Regions from separate parts of the Hydrogenophaga sp. RAC07 genome, predicted to be linked through region 2. Evidence: predicted binding sites of a transcription regulator. Region 2 holds the regulator's gene; each other region holds the start of a gene.
The links. Region 2 encodes LexA, which represses DNA repair genes until DNA is damaged. Its sites were predicted from a motif close to ACTGTATNNNNATACAGT; they were not measured.
Positions count from the first base shown of each region.

Region 1: the regulator LexA is predicted to act here: its motif matches at 2,855-2,872, upstream of BSY239_RS16635 (LexA family protein).
Region 3: the regulator LexA is predicted to act here: its motif matches at 3,341-3,358, upstream of BSY239_RS04480 (DNA topoisomerase IV subunit B).

Region 1 covers NZ_CP016449.1:3,543,768-3,549,943, reverse strand. The annotation lists gene BSY239_RS16655 (LysR family transcriptional regulator) at 1-455, shown strand, start outside; gene BSY239_RS16650 (HU family DNA-binding protein) at 906-1,337, shown strand; gene BSY239_RS16645 (ankyrin repeat domain-containing protein) at 1,486-1,845, opposite strand; gene BSY239_RS16640 (hypothetical protein) at 1,922-2,707, opposite strand; gene BSY239_RS16635 (LexA family protein) at 2,967-3,353, shown strand; gene BSY239_RS16630 (Y-family DNA polymerase) at 3,375-4,385, shown strand; gene BSY239_RS23035 (DUF4113 domain-containing protein) at 4,555-4,716, shown strand; gene BSY239_RS16625 (LysR family transcriptional regulator) at 5,005-5,931, opposite strand; gene BSY239_RS16620 (hypothetical protein) at 5,989-6,176, shown strand, end outside.
Region 2 covers NZ_CP016449.1:1,927,091-1,933,266, forward strand. The annotation lists gene lpxK (tetraacyldisaccharide 4'-kinase) at 1-252, shown strand, start outside; gene BSY239_RS08995 (Trm112 family protein) at 291-497, shown strand; gene kdsB (3-deoxy-manno-octulosonate cytidylyltransferase) at 494-1,276, shown strand; gene adk (adenylate kinase) at 1,433-2,089, shown strand; gene BSY239_RS09010 (DUF6152 family protein) at 2,159-2,638, opposite strand; gene BSY239_RS09015 (hypothetical protein) at 2,650-3,069, opposite strand; gene BSY239_RS09020 (asparaginase) at 3,071-4,042, opposite strand; gene lexA (transcriptional repressor LexA) at 4,162-4,839, shown strand; gene BSY239_RS09030 (hypothetical protein) at 4,975-5,349, shown strand; gene BSY239_RS09035 (D-2-hydroxyacid dehydrogenase family protein) at 5,459-6,176, shown strand, end outside.
Region 3 covers NZ_CP016449.1:964,257-970,432, forward strand. The annotation lists gene bamC (outer membrane protein assembly factor BamC) at 1-208, opposite strand, end outside; gene dapA (4-hydroxy-tetrahydrodipicolinate synthase) at 260-1,156, opposite strand; gene BSY239_RS04465 (class I SAM-dependent methyltransferase) at 1,229-1,783, opposite strand; gene BSY239_RS04470 (hypothetical protein) at 1,783-1,992, opposite strand; gene BSY239_RS04475 (MFS transporter) at 1,989-3,224, opposite strand; gene BSY239_RS04480 (DNA topoisomerase IV subunit B) at 3,392-5,362, shown strand; gene parC (DNA topoisomerase IV subunit A) at 5,382-6,176, shown strand, end outside.

The sequences.
Region 1 (6,176 bases), 1.6 Mb from region 2:
GAATAACCTGGGACACGGTCGATCTGCAAGGCCTCAAAACCGCGGTCTACCGGAGCGACCACTTGGGGATCGTAGTCCCAGCAGGTCACGCCCTGGCAGGTTTCAAGAAAGTGGACTTTGCCCAAACCCTGGTCTGGGAGCAGGTCAGCCTGCCCTCCTCCAGCGCCGTGCAGGTGTTGCTGGAACGAGCCGCTGCGCAGAGTGGACAAAAATTTCAAAGCCGGGCCATGGTGTCCAACTTCGAAGCCGGGTTGCGCATGGCGCGCTCGGGTTTGGCAATCTGCGTGGTTCCGTTGGAAATCTTTCGCGCTACCCAGAACACGGCCAAACTGAAATGGGTCGGACTGAAAGATGAATGGGCAACGCGGCATTTTTTGCTCTGCTATCGCCAGCGCGAACAACTGTCGGCCGCCGCGCAGTTGTTGGTGGATCACCTCCACCGACAACCGCAATGATCGGCTGCTGTGGAATCGCGCACGCCAGTGCGTCATTTGCAGAGCCGCAACTAGGGTCGCGTGTGCCGCAATGCATCTACCACCAGTGCCGCGCAGGTGAACTGTGGCGATGCGCGTAGTGGAGGAGGTTGCTAGGGTAGGTTGCGGCCCATAGCGCGGTGAGTGACTGGTCCCGGAGGCACAGCGGCCTGACGAATGCGGGCCGTCAAATGACCGGTGACCATCGCCGCAGCTCCACGTGACGGCGGCCTCGAATGACTCCGTTCAGTCTTGTGCCGCCTTCCCAAGTACGCACTTCTGCGTGGCAGATGGTCGCCGGTCGCGCAGTGCGAAGCACAGGCCTATCAGCGATCAGGCTCCACGGCTCTCGAACTTCGCGTACGCACTCTTGGTTTCTACAATCGCATTGCGCGCTTTGCGCATTTTCAACAATCGAAAGTAGATAGATCCATGGCAACTGCAAAGAAGACCATTGCTGCGAAGAAGGCAGGACCCGTTGCGAAAAAGGCAGTCGCGGCCCCCAAGGCCGCGGTGACCAAGAAGCCGGCGGCAAGCGTGCCGACACTGATGCCGATCAAAAAGGCCTTCAACAAGACCACGCTCCAGGCTCATCTGGCTGAGGTCGCCGGTGTGGAGCCGAAGGCCGCCAAGGCAGTGCTGGCTGCGCTGGAAGCCACGATCGTGGCCTCCATGAGCAAGAAGGGTCTGGGCGAGTTCACGCTGCCAGGTCTGCTCAAGATCACTGCGCAGGCAATCCCCGCCAAAAAGAAACGCCGCGGTATCGATCCCTTCACCAAGGTTGAGCGCGAGTTCGCGGCCAAACCCGCCACCGTGCGCGTGAAGGTTCGCCCCTTGAAGAAGATCAAGGACGCGTCGCTTTAAGGTCTCCCGGCGCTCGGCGGCAAGCTGAGCGCCCAGGTCCGCTGCGCGGCGCAGGTGAAACCCGACCTATCGTGTTGAGACTCTGAAAGTCACAGCCGGACTTGAAGTTCGGTCTCGTGATACTGCGTGGGTATTAGGCCTACCGCGATCACGCCGCAATACGACCGAACATCCTGGCCAGCCAGCTCTTCTCCACTTCTGCAGGCGGGAGCGCAGGGGCACCGAGTTCAATCAATTTCGCCTCAACCTGTGACAGACCGACATGTCGAGCAGCCTGAATAGGCGTCATGGCATCGAACTCGGAGTGCAGACAGGGGTTGGCTCCTGCATCAAGCAGATACATAGCAACCTCCTCCTGTTTCGCGAGAATGGTGGCCACCAGTGGGGTCGACAGAAACTCTGGATGGGCGTAGTCCATGTCGACACCCAGCTTCACGTAGTACTCGACCAGCGGGAGATCGCCGCTTTCGGCCGCGGCATACATCTCTTTCCAGTTGCCTCCAGACATACAGTCTCCTTGAAGTTGAATCGGGCATCGGCCTTGGTGGGAGCCAAGCCGACTTTGGTCCGCATTCTGCGCGAATTCAGAGCAAGGCCTGCTCGTCACCTTCGGGGCGGATGTGCGGACCGGCTTGGGCCAGTGCCATCCACACATGAAATGGCAAGCGTTCAACGGCGCGGCGCGGTGCACTGCGCGCCACCACCAACGAGCCGCGCTCCGTCTGCAGCACGCCACATTCGCGCGGCACTTCTTCTGGCTTGGCAATGGGTCGACCCTTGCTATCTTCACCGAGCACGTACCAAACCGCCCCCGCCATGGCCAGATAAGCGGCGCGCTTGGCGGGCTTGCGAAGGTCGCAAAGCAGATCGGCCCGACTGACTTTGATCTCGTGAACAACCGGCTCCAGGTAGGCTTCCACGGAGCTTCGGCGGATGGAGAACACATCAGGCATCGCCATGCACCACGTGTGATCCCGGCCAGACACAGCCAGGCCATTGGTGGAGAGCACATCCTCAGGCAGTAGATCTTCGTGGACCACTGGGGATCCCTCAACCACCGGCTCTGATGGGCCTTCGAACAGCACGCGTGGCAACGGCACGCGCAACATCAACCCCCGCCAGGCCAGCCTGCCTTCTCTGCCGAGTTGGTCGGCCACCAGCTTTACCAGACTCTCGTGAGGATCGCGTGCGTTCTGGTTTCCTGCGTGGGCCTGAGCGAGTGCGTGGATGCCAGCGTCCGTCAGGCGAAGCGTTTCGTGGCCATGGCTGCCCACGCACCGCTCCACCAGGCCGGCCGCGTGCAGCTCCACCTCTAGCATGTCCGCACAGGGCCAGCCAGCCGAGCGGTAGATCTCGCGCAGGCGGCGCATGTGCGCTCGCTTCAAGGATGGCGCGGGCATTGGTTCAGAGGTTTCAGGCTGCGCGTTCACGGTGTTTGCCCAAGGCCCGGGACACAGGGTGGAGGCCTGCATCGCCTCCTGTGCAAGATGTTGATCCACCGGCCGGGCTTTCAGGATGCTGGATGAATATACAGTGTACTATCCGCTCCCCGCCGCAAGTCCGTGGCGAGGAGGCGCCGTGTCAGACATCACCCTTTCCGAACCAGCACTGCTCACGCAAGAGCCGCTCATGGCGTTCAGCCTCGCCACCAGCGTGCACGCGGGCTTCCCCTCGCCGGCAGCAGATTTCTCGGCCAAACGCATCGACATCATGGACCGCCTGGTGGTTCACCCGCAAGCCACCTATGCGATGCGCGTGAGTGGTGAGTCCATGCGCGAGCTGGGCATCTTCGACGCGGACGTCCTCCTGGTGGACAAGGCTGTCAAGCCCAGGCACGGCATGGTGGTGATCGCCATCGTCGACGGTGAATTCACCTGCAAGCAGTTGCACCTGCGCAATGGCCGCATCAAGCTCAAGGCCGCCAACCCGACCTACCCGGACATCAATCCGAAGGAAGGGCAGGAGATCGAGATCTGGGGCGTGGTGATCGCATCGATCAAGCAGTTTCAAGTCTGATGGCCGAGAAGGCGAGAACCCATGGCCGCACCGCTGTTTGCCCTCGTCGACGGCAACAACTTCTACGTCTCCTGCGAGCGGGTGTTTCGGCACTCGCTCAAGAACACGCCCTGCGTGGTGCTGTCCAACAACGATGGATGCGCGATCGCGCGATCCAACGAAGCCAAGGACCTGGGCATCAAGATGGGAGCGCCTTGGTTTCAGATCCGGCACCTCCAGGAAAGTACAGGCCTGGTGGCGCTCTCCGCCAACTTTGAGCTGTACGGCGAGATAAGCGATCGCATGATGAGCGTGGTGGCCGCACTTGGCCACCGCCAAGAGATTTATTCGATCGATGAATCCTTCATCGACCTCAGTGGAGTGTCCGGGGACCTCACCAAGCGGGCGCGCGACATTCGTGCGCGGGTGAACCAGTGGGTGGGCATACCGACCTGTGTCGGCATAGCACCCACCAAGACGCTGGCCAAGCTGGCAAACCACATCGCCAAGCAGTCGGAAAGGAAACCCGGCAGCTACCCAGTCGAACTCGCCCAGGTCGCAGACCTCACCAGGCTTTCCACTGCCGAACTCGATGCTTTGCTTGCAGCCACCAGCGTGGGCGAAGTCTGGGGCGTGGGGCGGCGCATCGCCGAACAACTCAAGGCCCAGGGTGTGACAACAGTGCTGGATTTGAAGCGCATGAGCCCAGCCGCGGCTCGGGCGGGCTGGAGCGTGATCTTCGAGCGAACGGTACGAGAACTGCAGGGCGAGTCATGTGTGGACTTGGAAGACGTTGCACCGCCAAAGCAAGAGATCGCATGCACACGGTCGTTCGGATCTGCAGTTCGTGATTTGGACGAGCTCACCGAGGCGGTCTCGGAGTTCAGTGCCCGAGCAGCGCAGAAGCTGCGCGGGCAAGCAGGAGTGACCAGTCAGGTGCTTGTGTTCATCCGAACCAGCCCGTTCCGGCAGACGCCCCAATACAGCCGCTCGCTTGTGATACCCCTGCGCCGCCCACGTCTGACACAAGTGCCATCACGGGCGCCGCGGTGATGGGTCTCAAGGCCATCTTCAAACCTGGCTTCGATTACGCCAAAGCGGGAGTGATGCTGTTGGACATCGACTCATCGAACTCGGAGCAGTTCGAACTGGACCTCGAAGCAGAAGACACAGAGCAAACTGCTTCCCATCCCCCAGGGCATCGGGCGCACGGCCACTGCTCATGGCGGCACTGGATTCGCTCAACGAGCGTTACGGTCGAGGCACGCTCAAACTGGCCAGCGCAGGCTTGGTAGGTGCGCCACGCAACTGGACTATGAAGCAGGAACTGCGCACGCCGGCTTACACCACGCGGTGGGAAGACATGCCGGTAGTGAGGACATGAGGGTGTCTTCCTAAAAGCACCTTCGACATCTGGAACTGGGATGCCGGTCGCGGCGTTGGTCTGCTTGAGACTGAACTGAGTCGTTCGCAGGCGATGTATCGAAGGACCGCTGCGTTCGAAAGCAGCCATTCAAGATGTCGACGTTGTCACGACTGCTTCGCCCCTGAAACTGTATACCCGGCAGGTCGAACGCAAAGCCTTCTCGTCAAATGCTTTGACGAACGCTGAAGCTCGCGTGTTCGCGAGGTATTGCTGCGCGCATTCTTGAAACGAAAGGTGGGCAGTTCATCATGCAGGCTGAGTGATGCTGGTCGTCGCAGCGCGCCAGAAGCCTTCAGCGGCCTTTCCGGCATGCCCGCGGTAGCGATAGAGACGAATCTCGAGATCGACATGCCATTCGGCAGCAGCCGCAATTACCAATCGTCCATGCTCAATATCCTCACCCACCAGCAATCTGGGTAGCCAAGCCACTCCCCGACCGTCTATGGCCATCGTCCGCAACACAGACGCAAGGTGAGCGGTCAGGATGTGCTGATGATGATGAAGACGATCGATGGCGGGTCCCTTGAGGGATTTCAAGATACGGCCCAATCCAGATTCCTGGCTGTAGCCTAGCATCCGGGGCGCGGCACCGGTGGTGTCGCTGTCCAGCCTGTTCAAAGGCCGCCCCTGATCATCAGGTGCCGACACCGGCAGCAGTTGGTCAGCTCCCACCAACAAGCTCGGGAAGTTGGCGTCGTCCAGCTCGCCGCGCACGCCTGGATGGGCATGCGTCAGCACAAAATGCACCTGACTTTGCATGAGCAAGCCTTCGCACTTCTGCTGCACATCCGACACCAGTTGAATGGGCCCCATGGCGGCGTGCGCTTCAAGGGCTCGAAGCCATTTCGGCAAAAAAGTGAATGACAACGCGTGCGTTGACGCAAAGCGCAGCGTCGAAGAAGTGGCCTCTGCCACTGCTCGGGCCTCGCCAGGAATGGTTGCGACTCGTGCCTGCAAATCCTGGGCTGCGGCTCGGAACCACTCACCCACTTCAGTGACACGGGCCGGCTGGGAGCTGCGGTCAAACAGCTCAGCGCCAAGCCACTCCTCCAGCGCACGGATGCGCCTGCTGAAAGCCGGTTGAGTCATGTGGCGTTCTTCGGCCGCTCGCGAGAAGTTGCCGGTAGCAGCCAGAGCGTTGAAGTCATCGATCCAGGACAGGTTCATCGTCATGCCGGTTCTTTCAAAGCATCAAAGACAAGAACGCAGGCTTATCAGGCCAAGCTGGCTTTGTCCGCGGATCCGCTGTTCGCTCATGCTAAGGATCGCATTGCAGCCCTGGCGCAGGAGAGGCTGGCGGAAGAGACCGATGCCAGCGTGATCTCGATGGAGGAGCTTGCGCGGCTCTTCCAGGGCAGTGAACTCGCGCCGATGACCACCACCGATATGGCGCACCTGCTCAGTGACAGGCTGGACGA
Region 2 (6,176 bases):
GGGATTGAGCCCGCGGCAGAGGTGGGCTTGCCCGACCACGCGACCTTGCCCGACTACGCAGCCCTGATGCAGGACAGCTCGATCACCCTGCTCTGCACCGAAAAAGACGCGGTCAAGCTGTTTCCCACGCTCATCGACAGCCCTGCGGATCAGCGCCCTCAGGTCTGGGCCGTGCCGCTGGAACTGACGCCAGACCCCGCATTCTTCAATGCGCTGGACGGGCGCCTGGAACGCCTGAAAAGCCGCGCCTGAACCGCAAAGCCGGCCAACCGCGCGACTATCATTCCCCCATGGACACCAAACTGCTCGAACTCCTGGTCTGCCCCGTGACCAAAGGGCCCCTGATCTTCAACCGCGACAGCCAGGAGCTTGTGTCGCGCAGCGCGCGTCTGGCCTACCCGGTGCGCGACGGCATTCCGATCTTGCTGGAGCACGAAGCCCGCCCCCTGACCGACGAAGAAGCCACCCGGCCCAACGCCCCCACCCCGCAGCCATGAGCCTGCACGAGGTTCCCGGGCGCTTCACGGTCCTGATTCCGGCGCGTCTGGCCTCCACCCGGCTGCCCGACAAACCCTTGGCCGACATCGGCGGCCTGCCCATGGTGGTGCGGGTGGCGCGCCGAGCGCAGCTGAGCGCTGCACACCGCTGTGTGGTGGCGGCCGACGATGCACGCATCGTGCAGGCCTGCGAAGCTCACGGCGTGAGCGCCATCCTGACCCGAGGCGACCACCTCAGTGGCAGCGACCGCCTGGCCGAAGCCTGCACCCTGCTTGGCCTGGCCGATTCGGAGGTGGTGGTCAATGTGCAGGGCGACGAACCCCTGATCGACCCCGGTCTCATCAACGCCGTGGCACAGGAGCTGCACGCCAGGCCCGATTGCGTCATGAGCACGGCGGCACATGCCATCGACGAGCTGGCCGACTTTCTCAATCCCAATGTGGTCAAGGTGGTGCTGGACCGGCAGCTGACCGCCCTGTATTTCAGCCGTGCGCCCATTCCCTGGTGGCGGGACGGCATGGCCGGCGGAGCGGCGTCCGCACTGCCGTCACCCCGCCCTCTGCGCCACGTCGGCGTGTATGGCTACCGCGCCGGTTTTCTGAGGCGCTTTCCCGAGCTCGAACCCGCACCGCTGGAAGCCACGGAGTCGCTGGAACAGCTGCGGGTGCTGTGGCATGGCGAACGCATTGCCGTGCACGTGAGCGCGGCTGCACCGGGTGCCGGCGTGGACACCCCGGAGGACCTCGAGCGGGTCCGCCAGGTGCTGGCACAAGACTGAATCCATACCCTGCGGGGCAGGCTTTCTGGGGTGGCGCTCTGTAAGCCGGGCGCGAGGATGCGCATGCTATCCTCAAATGGTCGCCCCGGCCCCACGCCCAGGGGCCGCCGCTCGAGACAAGCGGCCAAGCCATTGAAACATCAAAGAAGGAAAGCGATGAGACTGATTTTGTTGGGCGCGCCGGGAGCCGGCAAAGGAACGCAGGCGACGTTCATTTGCCAGAAGTACGGCATTCCCCAGATTTCCACCGGCGACATGCTGCGTGCCGCCGTCAAGGCCGGCACGCCGCTGGGCCTGCAGGCCAAGGCGGTGATGGAGTCCGGTGCGCTGGTCAGCGACGACCTGATCATCAACCTGGTGAAAGAACGCATCGCCCAGCCCGATTGCAACGGCGGCTTTCTGTTCGACGGCTTCCCCCGCACCATCCCCCAGGCCGACGCGATGAAATCAGCCGGCGTCAAGCTCGACTATGTGCTGGAGATCGACGTTCCGTTCGACGCCATCATCGAGCGCATGAGTGGTCGCCGCTCGCATCCGGCGTCGGGCCGCACTTATCACGTCAAGTTCAATCCACCCAAGGTGGAAGGCAAGGACGACGTGACCGGCGAGCCGCTGATCCAGCGCGATGACGACAAGGAAGAAACCGTGAAGAAGCGTTTGGAGGTCTACAGCGCGCAGACCCGTCCGCTGGTGGACTATTACAGCAGTTGGGCGCGCAACGACGCTGCGGCGGCACCCAAGTACCGCGCCATCAGCGGCATGGGTTCGGTGGATGACATCACGGCACGAGCCTTTGAAGCGCTGTCGAAATAAGCGGTCTGCACCCAACAAAAAAACCGGCCTGCGAGCCGGTTTTTTTGTTGGAGTCTTGGCGCAAGCGCATCAAGCCGGACTGGAACGCAACCCGTATACCTTGCCACCCAGGAACACATACTCGGCGCGCACGATCGCCTCCCCGGCTTCGTCTTTGAAGGTGAATCCCACCAACGAGAGCGATTCACCGTTCTTGATTTCGGGCATCTGCCACTGGCCCAGGCGGAACAAGGGCGCCAGCTCGATTTCCCAGCGTCGATCACGCCGCGTAGGTACCACCGCCCTGGACAAGAGCGCAGACCCGTCGACGCCCGCGGTCTGGGCTGGCAGGGCGCGCTGGGCCAGATCGGCGGGCACACGCAGGTTCTCGGGCAGCTCCAGCGACAGTTCCACGTGTGGGTTGCGCCACCTCACATTGACAGCCTTGCCCTCCAGGTAGATCGGCCGCCCCTGGTCAAAGCTGCTCCAGCCGTGGTGCGCCAGCGCACCCGTGGCGACGCCTCCCCAACCCAGGGCAGCGGCCACCTGAACAAATTCACGTCGTTGCATGCGGTTCTCCTTCAAACATAGGCAATCCAGCGTCCACAGGTGACCACGAGCATCCAGATCACCATCGACAAGAGCATGCTCACACGGGCGGTGGTGTCCTGGAGCTGCAACGAACGGCGCGCATGGAACCAGCCGGCATTGCAGCCCGCCAGCATGATCAACGCCATCTTCGCTGTGAACACGCGGTTGGCCAACAGTTCCCCGGGTTGCGTGCCGAACATCAACAAACCTGTCACGACGGCCAGGCCAAACCCGATGCCCACCAAGCCCAGGCTCAACCGCGCCAGTGGTTCGATAGGCAGGGTCGACGCCCAACCGAACACGCGCATCTCCAGCAACACCAGGTTACCCAGGATCAAGGCCACACCGATCAGGTGCACCACCTCCAGCATGGGATACGCCCAAGGGTGGGCGCCGAGTGCCTCCAGCACCTCAGGCCTCCAGCAACTGCAACGCCAGCGCCAGGCGCGCTTTCACAGGCGACAGGCCGGCCGAATCCGGCAACGGCTGGCCCGGGTGTGGCACCACGCGACCGTGCGCGCAGCGGCTGGCCACCACCACCTCGACGCCGCTGGCCTGTGCCTGTTTCAACGCTGCCAGCAGATCGTCGTGCACGGTGCCGTTGCCGGTGCCGGCCACCACGATGCCGCGCAGCGGCTCCGCGGCGGCGGTTTGGCCCAGCAAAGCGCGCACCACCTCCCCATCGGCATTGGCGTGACTGAAGATCAGCTCCACGCGCGGCAGCGCGGCGGCGCCCTTCAGTCGTCGCAGCGCTGCGGCGTCGAAGGCGCCCTCGGGCACCGCCTGAGGCCAGGGCCTGAACACGCGCAACTGCGCCTCTTCCACACAACCGAGCTCGCCCGCGTCACCCGAGTCGAACGGGTCTGTTCTGTAGGGATGCACCTTGGCCACGTCGATCGCACCGTGAATTCGACCAGCGCACACCACCACCACGCCACGGGCCTCAGGATGCAACGCCACCGCCACCGCATCGCTCAGGTTCTGCGGCCCGTCGGGCACCAGCGCCGTGGCCGGCCGCATCGCACACGTGAGCACCACCGGCTTGGATGGTTTCAGCACGGTCTGCAACAGAAAGGCGGTCTCCTCGATCGTGTCGGTGCCGTGGGTGATCACGATACCGGCCACCTCGGGCCGATCGAGGTGCTCAGCCACCCGCGCGGCGAGCGCATGCCACACGCTCAGCACCATGTCCTTGCTGTTGATCTGCGCCACCTGCTCCACGTCCAGCGGACAAGTCGCCAGGGCGGGCACCATGGCCACGAGCTCGCTCACCGCCACCTGCCCGGCCACATAGCCCACGTTGTCGTTCGCCCGGTTGGCGCGTCCGGCAATCGTGCCGCCCGTGCCCAAAACCACGAGGCGGCGCGCCTGGTTTGCATTCACCACTTGCCAAGTCCTTTGAACTGGTTAAAAATACAGCCACTGGATAAGAAAACAGTGACCCGCCGTTCGGATACCCCGCCCGGTGAGGCATACACCCCGAAGAGGTCCACATGCTCGACATGCCCGCCACCACGCCCAAGCTCACCGCCCGGCAGCAGCAGATTCTGGAGCTCATCCAGACCGCCATTGCCCGCACCGGTTCGCCGCCCACGCGGGCTGAAATTGCCAGCGAACTCGGCTTCAAGTCGGCCAACGCGGCCGAGGAGCACTTGCAGGCCCTGGCACGCAAAGGGGTCATCGAACTGGTCAGCGGCACCTCGCGCGGCATTCGCCTGCGCAGCGAAGATCTCCGCTCCATCAACGATTCGCGCGGGCGCCAGCTTACACTCCCGCTCCCCAGCCTGGCCCAGCTCATGCTCCCCCTGATTGGCCGCGTGGCCGCCGGCTCACCCATCCTGGCGCAAGAGCATGTGGACCAGACCTACCACGTCGAGCGCAGCCTGTTCCAGCGCGAGCCCGACTACCTGCTCAAGGTGCGCGGCATGTCCATGCGCGACGTCGGCATCATCGACGGCGACCTGCTGGCCGTGAAGTCTGCCAAGGAAGCCAAGAACGGCCAGATCGTGGTGGCCCGCCTGGGTGACGATGTGACCGTCAAGCGGTTCATGCGCCGCCAAAACGTCATCGAGCTTCACGCCGAGAACCCCGACTACAAGACCATCGTGGTCGAGCCCGGCGAACCGTTTGAAATCGAAGGCCTCGCGGTCGGCCTCATCCGCAACAGTTTCCAACTCTGACCCCTCGGGTCACGTTGCCTCAGCAGGTGGCGGGCGTTTGGTCCGACGGGCGTACCGCTCGTCTTTGGACACATCCCTGCGTTGGCGACTTCCTTGCAATCCTGCCTGTGTTCAACCCCTCGTCTGGAGTTTCGCATGGGAAAAATCTTCAATACCAACACGTGGCGCGCCCCTCTGCAGCTGATCGACTGCTGGCTGCCGCTTCCGTCCGACCGTCCGGCCCGTCCGGCCGCTTCGTTCATGGCGGCCAAAGCCGTGCAACGTTTTGCGCGAGCCGGTTGGCTCAACCGAGAGGCGGCGAACGGGCCTGCCATGCAGGCGAGGCAGCCGGTCGCGACCCAGGCGGGTTCACCTCCCGCATGCCGCGTGAGAGTACTGCGCCAGGCCGAAGCCCACCGAACCCAGAGCCGGGACATGCGCCTGGTCATCTCCGGCCCCATTGGCGATGTGTGCGCGGAGCTTGATCGGCTCGCGGCACTGGAGCAGGCCTCCATGGCACGCGCTGCCTGATCCACGCGACCCGGCCGGGCACTGCAGCGGCGAGGCTTCGTTCAGCGCAGGGCACGAACGGCCCGGGCCCAGGTCGCGAGGGAAAAAGTGGCGAAGGCACAATAGGCGCATGAATATTGTGATTCTTGACGACTATCAGGACGCGGTTCGCAAGCTGAAGTGCGCGGAGAAACTGGAGCCTTATCCGGCCAAGGTGTTCACGAACACGGTCAAGGGCGTGGGTCAGTTGTCGGTGCGGCTCAGAGATGCCGACGTATTGGTTCTGATCCGCGAACGCACCCAGATCTCGCGCCAGCTCATCGAAAAGCTGCCCCGCCTCAAGCTGATTGCGCAGACCGGACGCGCAGGCAGTCACCTCGATGTGGCGGCCTGCACGGAGCGCGGCATTGCGGTGGCCGAGGGTGTGGGTTCGCCCGTGTCAACGGCCGAGCTCACCTGGGCCTTGATCATGGCGTCGATGCGGCGCATTCCGCAGTACGTCTCCAACCTCAAACACGGAGCCTGGCAGCAAGCGGGGCTGAAATCGTCGGCCATGCCGATCAACTTTGGTGTGGGCATGGTGCTGCGCGGCAAGACACTGGGCCTGTGGGGCTATGGCCGAATCGGCCAACTGGTCGCGGGTTACGGGCGCGCTTTCGGCATGCAGGTGGTGGTCTGGGGCAGCGAAGCCTCGCGCGCCCGGGTGGTGGCCGATGGCTTTGAAGCCGCGGAAAGTCGCGAGGCGTTTTTTGCTTCGGCCGATGTGCTGTCGCTGCACTTGCGCCTGAGCGAAACAAGCGCCGGATGTGTCACGCTGGAAGACCTCGGCCGCATGAAACCCACGTCCC
Region 3 (6,176 bases), 960 kb from region 2:
GCGAGTCGCGGCTGAGCTGGGTCAGGTCGGGTGGCACGTCCAGCGTGCTGCCGCGCTGGGCGCTCTTGTAGTCGATCTTGTCTTCCTGGAGCATGGAGCAGCCCGAGGCGATGAGGGCGGCAGCGGCCACCAGGCCCAGGCGGGACCACGCGGCAGCGCCGGCCCAGGACTGGAGGCGGGGGGTCTGATTCAGAGCGGGAGTGGACATGGGAAGCTCGGTGGAGACCGGGTGTTGGGGTGGACAGAAGAGAGGTTGGAGTCAGACCAGGCCGCTTTGTTGCAGCGCGCCTTCGACCTGCGGCACCAGATGGCGCGACATGGGGGTGAGCGGAAGACGCATGGTCTCACGGCACAGGCCCATGCGGGCCATGGCCCATTTCAGCGGGATCGGGTTGGCTTCACAGAACAGCTGCTTGTGCACCGGCATCAGTCGGAACTGGATGTCCATGGCGCGTTTCACGTCACCGGCGATGGCGGCCACGCAGAGTTCGTGCATGAGGCGCGGTGCGATGTTGGCGGTGACGCTCACATTGCCCTGGCCGCCGCACAGCATCAGCGCCACGGCGGTCGGGTCGTCGCCCGAATAGATGGCAAAGCCCTTGGGTGCTTCGCGGATCAGCCACTGCGCGCGTTCGATGTTGCCGGTGGCTTCCTTGATGCCGACGATGCCGGGCACCTGGGCCAGGCGCAGCACGGTTTCGTGGTGCATGTCGGCCACGCTGCGGCCGGGCACGTTGTACAGCACGGTGGGCAGGTCGCCCACGGCTTCGGCAATCGCCTTGAAATGCTGGTACTGGCCTTCTTGCGTGGGCTTGTTGTAGTAAGGCACGACCTGCAGCTGGCAGTCGGCACCCACACTTTGTGCGAAGCGCGCGAGCTCGATGGCTTCGCGGGTGGAATTGGCGCCGCAGCCGGCCATGATGGGCACGCGCTTGTCGCCGTGCGTCTTGGCCTGTTCGACCGACACGCGGATGATTTCGCAGTGCTCTTCGACCGTGACGGTGGGCGATTCGCCGGTCGTGCCGACCACACCGATGCAGTCCGTGCCTTCGGTGATGTGCCAGTCGATGAGTTTGCGCAGGGTGGGGTAGTCCACGCTGCCGTCTTCATGCAGGGGGGTGGCCAGGGCCACGATGCTGCCGGTGATGGTGTTCATTGCTGCAGGCTCAATTGGGGGCGCTTGTCTGGGCCGCCCCATGGGGCGCGGCATCCGCGCGAATCGTGCATTCTACCCAGTGGCATCCAGCGGATACCGGGGCGGCGACTCGGGTGTTGCCGGGTGTTTTCGCACCGCCGCTATGCGCTGCACGAAGCGCTCGGGTCGGTCGCAGAAGCCGTCTTCGTACGCCACCATGTGCAGACCCTCGCAGGCCTGGAGAAGTTCACCGTGCTGCAGCAGGAAGTCGGGGCGCGAAGGTTTGCCCACGCTCTCGTTGCCGGTGGCAAAGGTCTCGTAGATCAACACGCCGCCCGGCGCCACGCTGCGCGTGATCACCGGGAGCAGTGCGCGCCAGAGGTAGTTGGTCACCACCACCGCGTCGAAGCTTTCGCCCTCGAAGGGCCATGGACCGTTTTCGATGTCGGCGAGCACGGCGCGGCCGAAGGGCTTCACCGCGTCGATCGCCTCCGCGGAGCGGTCAACCCCGGTGACGCGGTGGCCAAGCTGCGCGAACCATTTCAGGTGGCGCCCATGACCGCAAGCCACGTCGAGCACCGTGCCGCCTCCGGGCACCAGATGGGCCCAGCGTTGCACCCAGGCCGATGGCGCTTCCGTGCCGTGCATCAGAAGCAGCTCCAGAGCTGGTCGGCGAGATTCACCAGAAAGCCCGGCTGGTTGTAGAGCGCAAACGTCCCCAGCAGGGCGGCGATGACGCCGATCCACACCAGGGCGCGCTGCCAGAGGCGAGCCGCCGCACGGCCGCCCGAAGGCGGCTCAGCCCCCTCGGGGGGCAGCGACCCGCGCAGCGGCGGAGCGTGGGGGTCCAGATTCACGCAGCGGCCCCCACGCGTTGTGGTGTGCGCACGATCGGGGTCTCGCGCACCGGCAGGTTGATCAGGCCGGCGAACACGCCGAGTGCGATCGAGATGTACCAGACGATGTCGTAGCTGCCGGTGCGGTCGTACAACACGCCGCCCAGCCACACGCCCATGAAGCTGCCGATCTGGTGGCTGAAGAACACGAAGCCGCCCAGCATGGACATGTGGGCCACGCCGAAGATCTGCGCCACCACCGCGTTGGTCGGTGGAATCGTGGAGAGCCACAGCAGGCCCATGACGCTCGCGAACACATACACGCTCAGGGGCGAGAGCGGCACGATCAGGAAGATGGCAATGACCACGGCGCGCGCGAAGTAGATGAATGACAGGATGTGCCGCTTGGCCAGACGCTGGCCGAGCGCGCCGGCCGCGTAGGTGCCGAACACGTTGAACAGGCCGATCAGCGCCAGCGCGTAGCTGGCCACCTGGGGCGAGAGTCCGTTGTCCTTGAGGTAGCTGGGCATGTGCACGCCGATGAACACGACCTGGAAGCCGCACACGAAGTAGCCCGCCATGAGCAACTGGAAGCTGCGGTAGCGGAAGGCCTCGCGCAGGGCTTGCAGGATGGTTTGTTCTCGCACCGGTGCAGCACCGCCGGCAAAACCCGGTTCACGCAGGCCCCAGGCCAGCGGCACGATCAGCAACACGGCCGCGCTCAAGAACAGCAGCGCCTCCTGCCAGCCGAAGCTGCTGATCAGCCAGCCTTCCACCGGCACCATGAGGAACTGGCCGAACGAACCTGCCGCTGCCGCCACGCCCATGGCCCAGGAGCGCTTTTCAGCCGAGATCTGCCGCCCGATCACACCGTAGATCACGGCGTAGGTGGTGCCGGCCTGCGCGGCGCCGATGAGCACACCAGCGGTGAGCGCAAAGGTCATGGGTGTGGTGGTCAGCGCCATGCCGGTGAGGCCCAGGCCGTAGAGCAGCGAGCCGCCGATCAGCACGCGAAACGCGCCGAAACGGTCGGCCGCCATGCCGGCGAAGATGCCGAACAGGCCCCAGGAGAGGTTTTGAATCGCCAGCGCGAAGGCAAAGTTCTCGCGCGTCCAGTCCTGCGCCTGGGTGATGGGCTGCAGCCACAGGCCGAAGCCGTGGCGGATGCCCATGGAAAGCGTGACGATGAGGGCGCCGCAGGCGAGAACCTGGACGGTGGACAGCGGGGTGCGGGTGGGGGCAACGGACGACATCCGGCGACTGTAGCGAAGAAGCCCGCCCTTGACCTGTCGCCGCCGGGGCGCGCACTTGATATCGGCAGCGCTGATTGATGCCGGGCAGGCATGGAAGCCGACCGTGTGGGCAGTTATCTGTATCTTCATACAGTCTTTGAGGGCTCCGGTGCTTACAATCCGCCCCCATGGCAACCCAAACTCCCCCCGTGTATTCCGAAGGCTCGATCCGCGTCCTCAAGGGCCTGGAGCCGGTCAAGCAGCGCCCGGGCATGTACACCCGCACCGACAACCCGCTGCACATCATCCAGGAAGTGCTCGACAACGCGGCCGACGAGGCGCTGGCCGGGCACGGCAAAAAAATCAAGGTCACGCTGCACCCCGACAGCTCGGTGAGCGTGGAAGACGACGGCCGCGGCATCCCGTTCGGCCTGCACCCCGAAGAAAAGGCCCCCGTGGTCGAGCTCGTGTTCACACGGCTGCACGCCGGTGGCAAGTTCGACAAGGGCAAGGGCGGCGCCTACAGCTTTTCGGGCGGCCTGCACGGCGTGGGCGTGAGCGTGACCAATGCGCTGTCCACGCGCCTGGAGGTCACGAGCTACCGCGAAGGCCAGGTGGCGAAGCTGGCGTTTTCCGCCGGTGACGTGATCGAGGCCCTGGTCATCGCGCCCAAGGGCGAAGGCGACCGCAAGCAGGGCACCACGGTGCGTGCGTGGCCCGACCCCAAGTACTTCGAATCCGCCGTGTTGCCCATGGCGGAGCTCACCCACCTGCTGCGCAGCAAGGCGGTGCTGATGCCGGGTGTGACGGTGACCCTGGTCAACGAAAAGACCAAAGACGTGCAGACCTGGCTCTACAAAGGCGGCCTGCGCGACTACCTTCAGCAGACGCTCAACGGTGACCCGGTGATTCCGCTGTTCGAAGGCGAAGGTTTCGCTGACAGCGGACACGACAGCTTTGCCGAAGGCGAAGGCGCGGCGTGGTGCGTGGCCTTCACCGAGGACGGCCAGCCTGTGCGCGAGAGCTACGTGAACCTGATCCCCACCAGCGCGGGCGGCACGCACGAAAGCGGTTTGCGCGACGGCCTGTTCCAGGCGGTCAAGGGTTTCATCGAATTGCACGCGCTGCTGCCCAAGGGCGTGAAGCTGCTGCCCGAAGACGTGTTCGCGCGCGCTTCGTATGTGCTGAGTGCCAAGGTGCTCGACCCACAGTTCCAGGGCCAGATCAAGGAGCGCCTGAACTCGCGCGACGCGGTGCGCCTGGTGGGCAGCTTCGTGCGGCCCGCGCTGGAGCTCTGGCTCAACCAGCACGTGGACTACGGCAAGAAGCTGGCCGAGCTCGCCATCAAGGCCGCGCAGTTTCGCCAGAAGGCCGGGCAGAAAGTGGAGAAGCGCAAGGGCTCGGGTGTGGCGGTGCTGCCCGGCAAACTGACCGATTGCGAGAGCAAGGACCTGGCGCACAACGAGGTGTTTCTGGTCGAGGGCGATTCGGCCGGTGGCAGCGCCAAGATGGGCCGCGACAAGGAATGCCAGGCCGTGTTGCCGCTGCGCGGCAAGGTGCTCAACACCTGGGAGGTCGAGCGCGACCGCCTGTTTGCGAACAACGAGATCCACGACATCTCGGTGGCCATCGGCGTCGATCCGCACGGCCCGAACGACACCCCCGACATGAGCGGCCTGCGTTACGGCAAGGTCTGCATCCTGAGTGATGCCGACGTGGACGGCTCGCACATCCAGGTGCTGTTGCTCACGCTGTTCTTCCGCCACTTCCCCAAGCTCATCGAAGCCGGCCATGTGTTCGTGGCGCGCCCGCCGCTGTTCCGCGTGGACATCCCCGCGCGCGGCAAAAAGCCCGCGGCCAAGCAATACGCGCTGGACGATGGCGAGTTGCACGCCATCCTCGACAAGTGCGCCAAGGACGGCGTGGCGCCCGAGAAGTGCCAGATCAGCCGCTTCAAGGGTCTGGGCGAGATGAACGCCGAACAGCTCTGGGACACAACTCTAAACCCCGACACGCGCCGCCTCATGCCGGTGGTGCTCGGCGCGATCAACTTCTCGGACACCGAGGCTCTCATCACCAAGCTCATGGGCAAGGGCGAAGCCGCTTCGCGCCGCGAGCTCATGGAACTGCACGGCGACTCGGTCGACGTGGACATCTGACCCCTTCTAGAACCGACGCATGTCCGACATCCTGAACCCCGAACTGCCCCTTTCCGAACCGGACGACGGCCTGAACCTCGCCAGCTACGCGCAGCGCGCCTACCTCGAGTACGCACTCTCTGTGGTCAAAGGCCGCGCGTTGCCTGACGTGTGCGACGGCCAGAAGCCGGTGCAGCGGCGCATCCTCTACAGCATGGACCGCATGGGCCTGGGCTTCAGCGGTCCCAACAACAACACGGCCGCGCGCCCGGTGAAGAGTGCGCGTGTGGTCGGTGATGTGCTGGGTCGCTTTCACCCGCACGGCGACCAGGCTGCCTACGACGCGCTGGTGCGCATGGCCCAGGATTTCGCGCAGCGTTACCCGCTGATCGACGGCCAGGGCAACTTCGGTTCGCGCGACGGCGATGGCGCCGCTGCCATGCGCTACACCGAAGCGCGGCTGGCGAAGATCACCACGCTGCTGCTCGACGAGATCGACGAAGGCACGGTGGACTTCGTGCCCAACTACGACGGCTCCACGGTGGAGCCCAAGCAGCTGCCGGCGCGTCTGCCGTTCAACCTGCTCAACGGTGCCTCGGGCATTGCCGTGGGCCTGGCCACCGAGATCCCCAGCCACAACCTGCGCGAGGTGGCCGACGCCTGCGTGGCGCTGATCAAGGCGCCGAAGCTCACCGACGACGAACTCTTCGCCATCCTGCCCGGACCCGACTACCCCGGTGGTGGCCAGATCATCAGCCCGGCGGGCGACATCGCCGACGCTTACCGCACCGGGCGCGGCAGCCTCAAGGTGCGCGCGCGCTGGAAGATCGAAGAC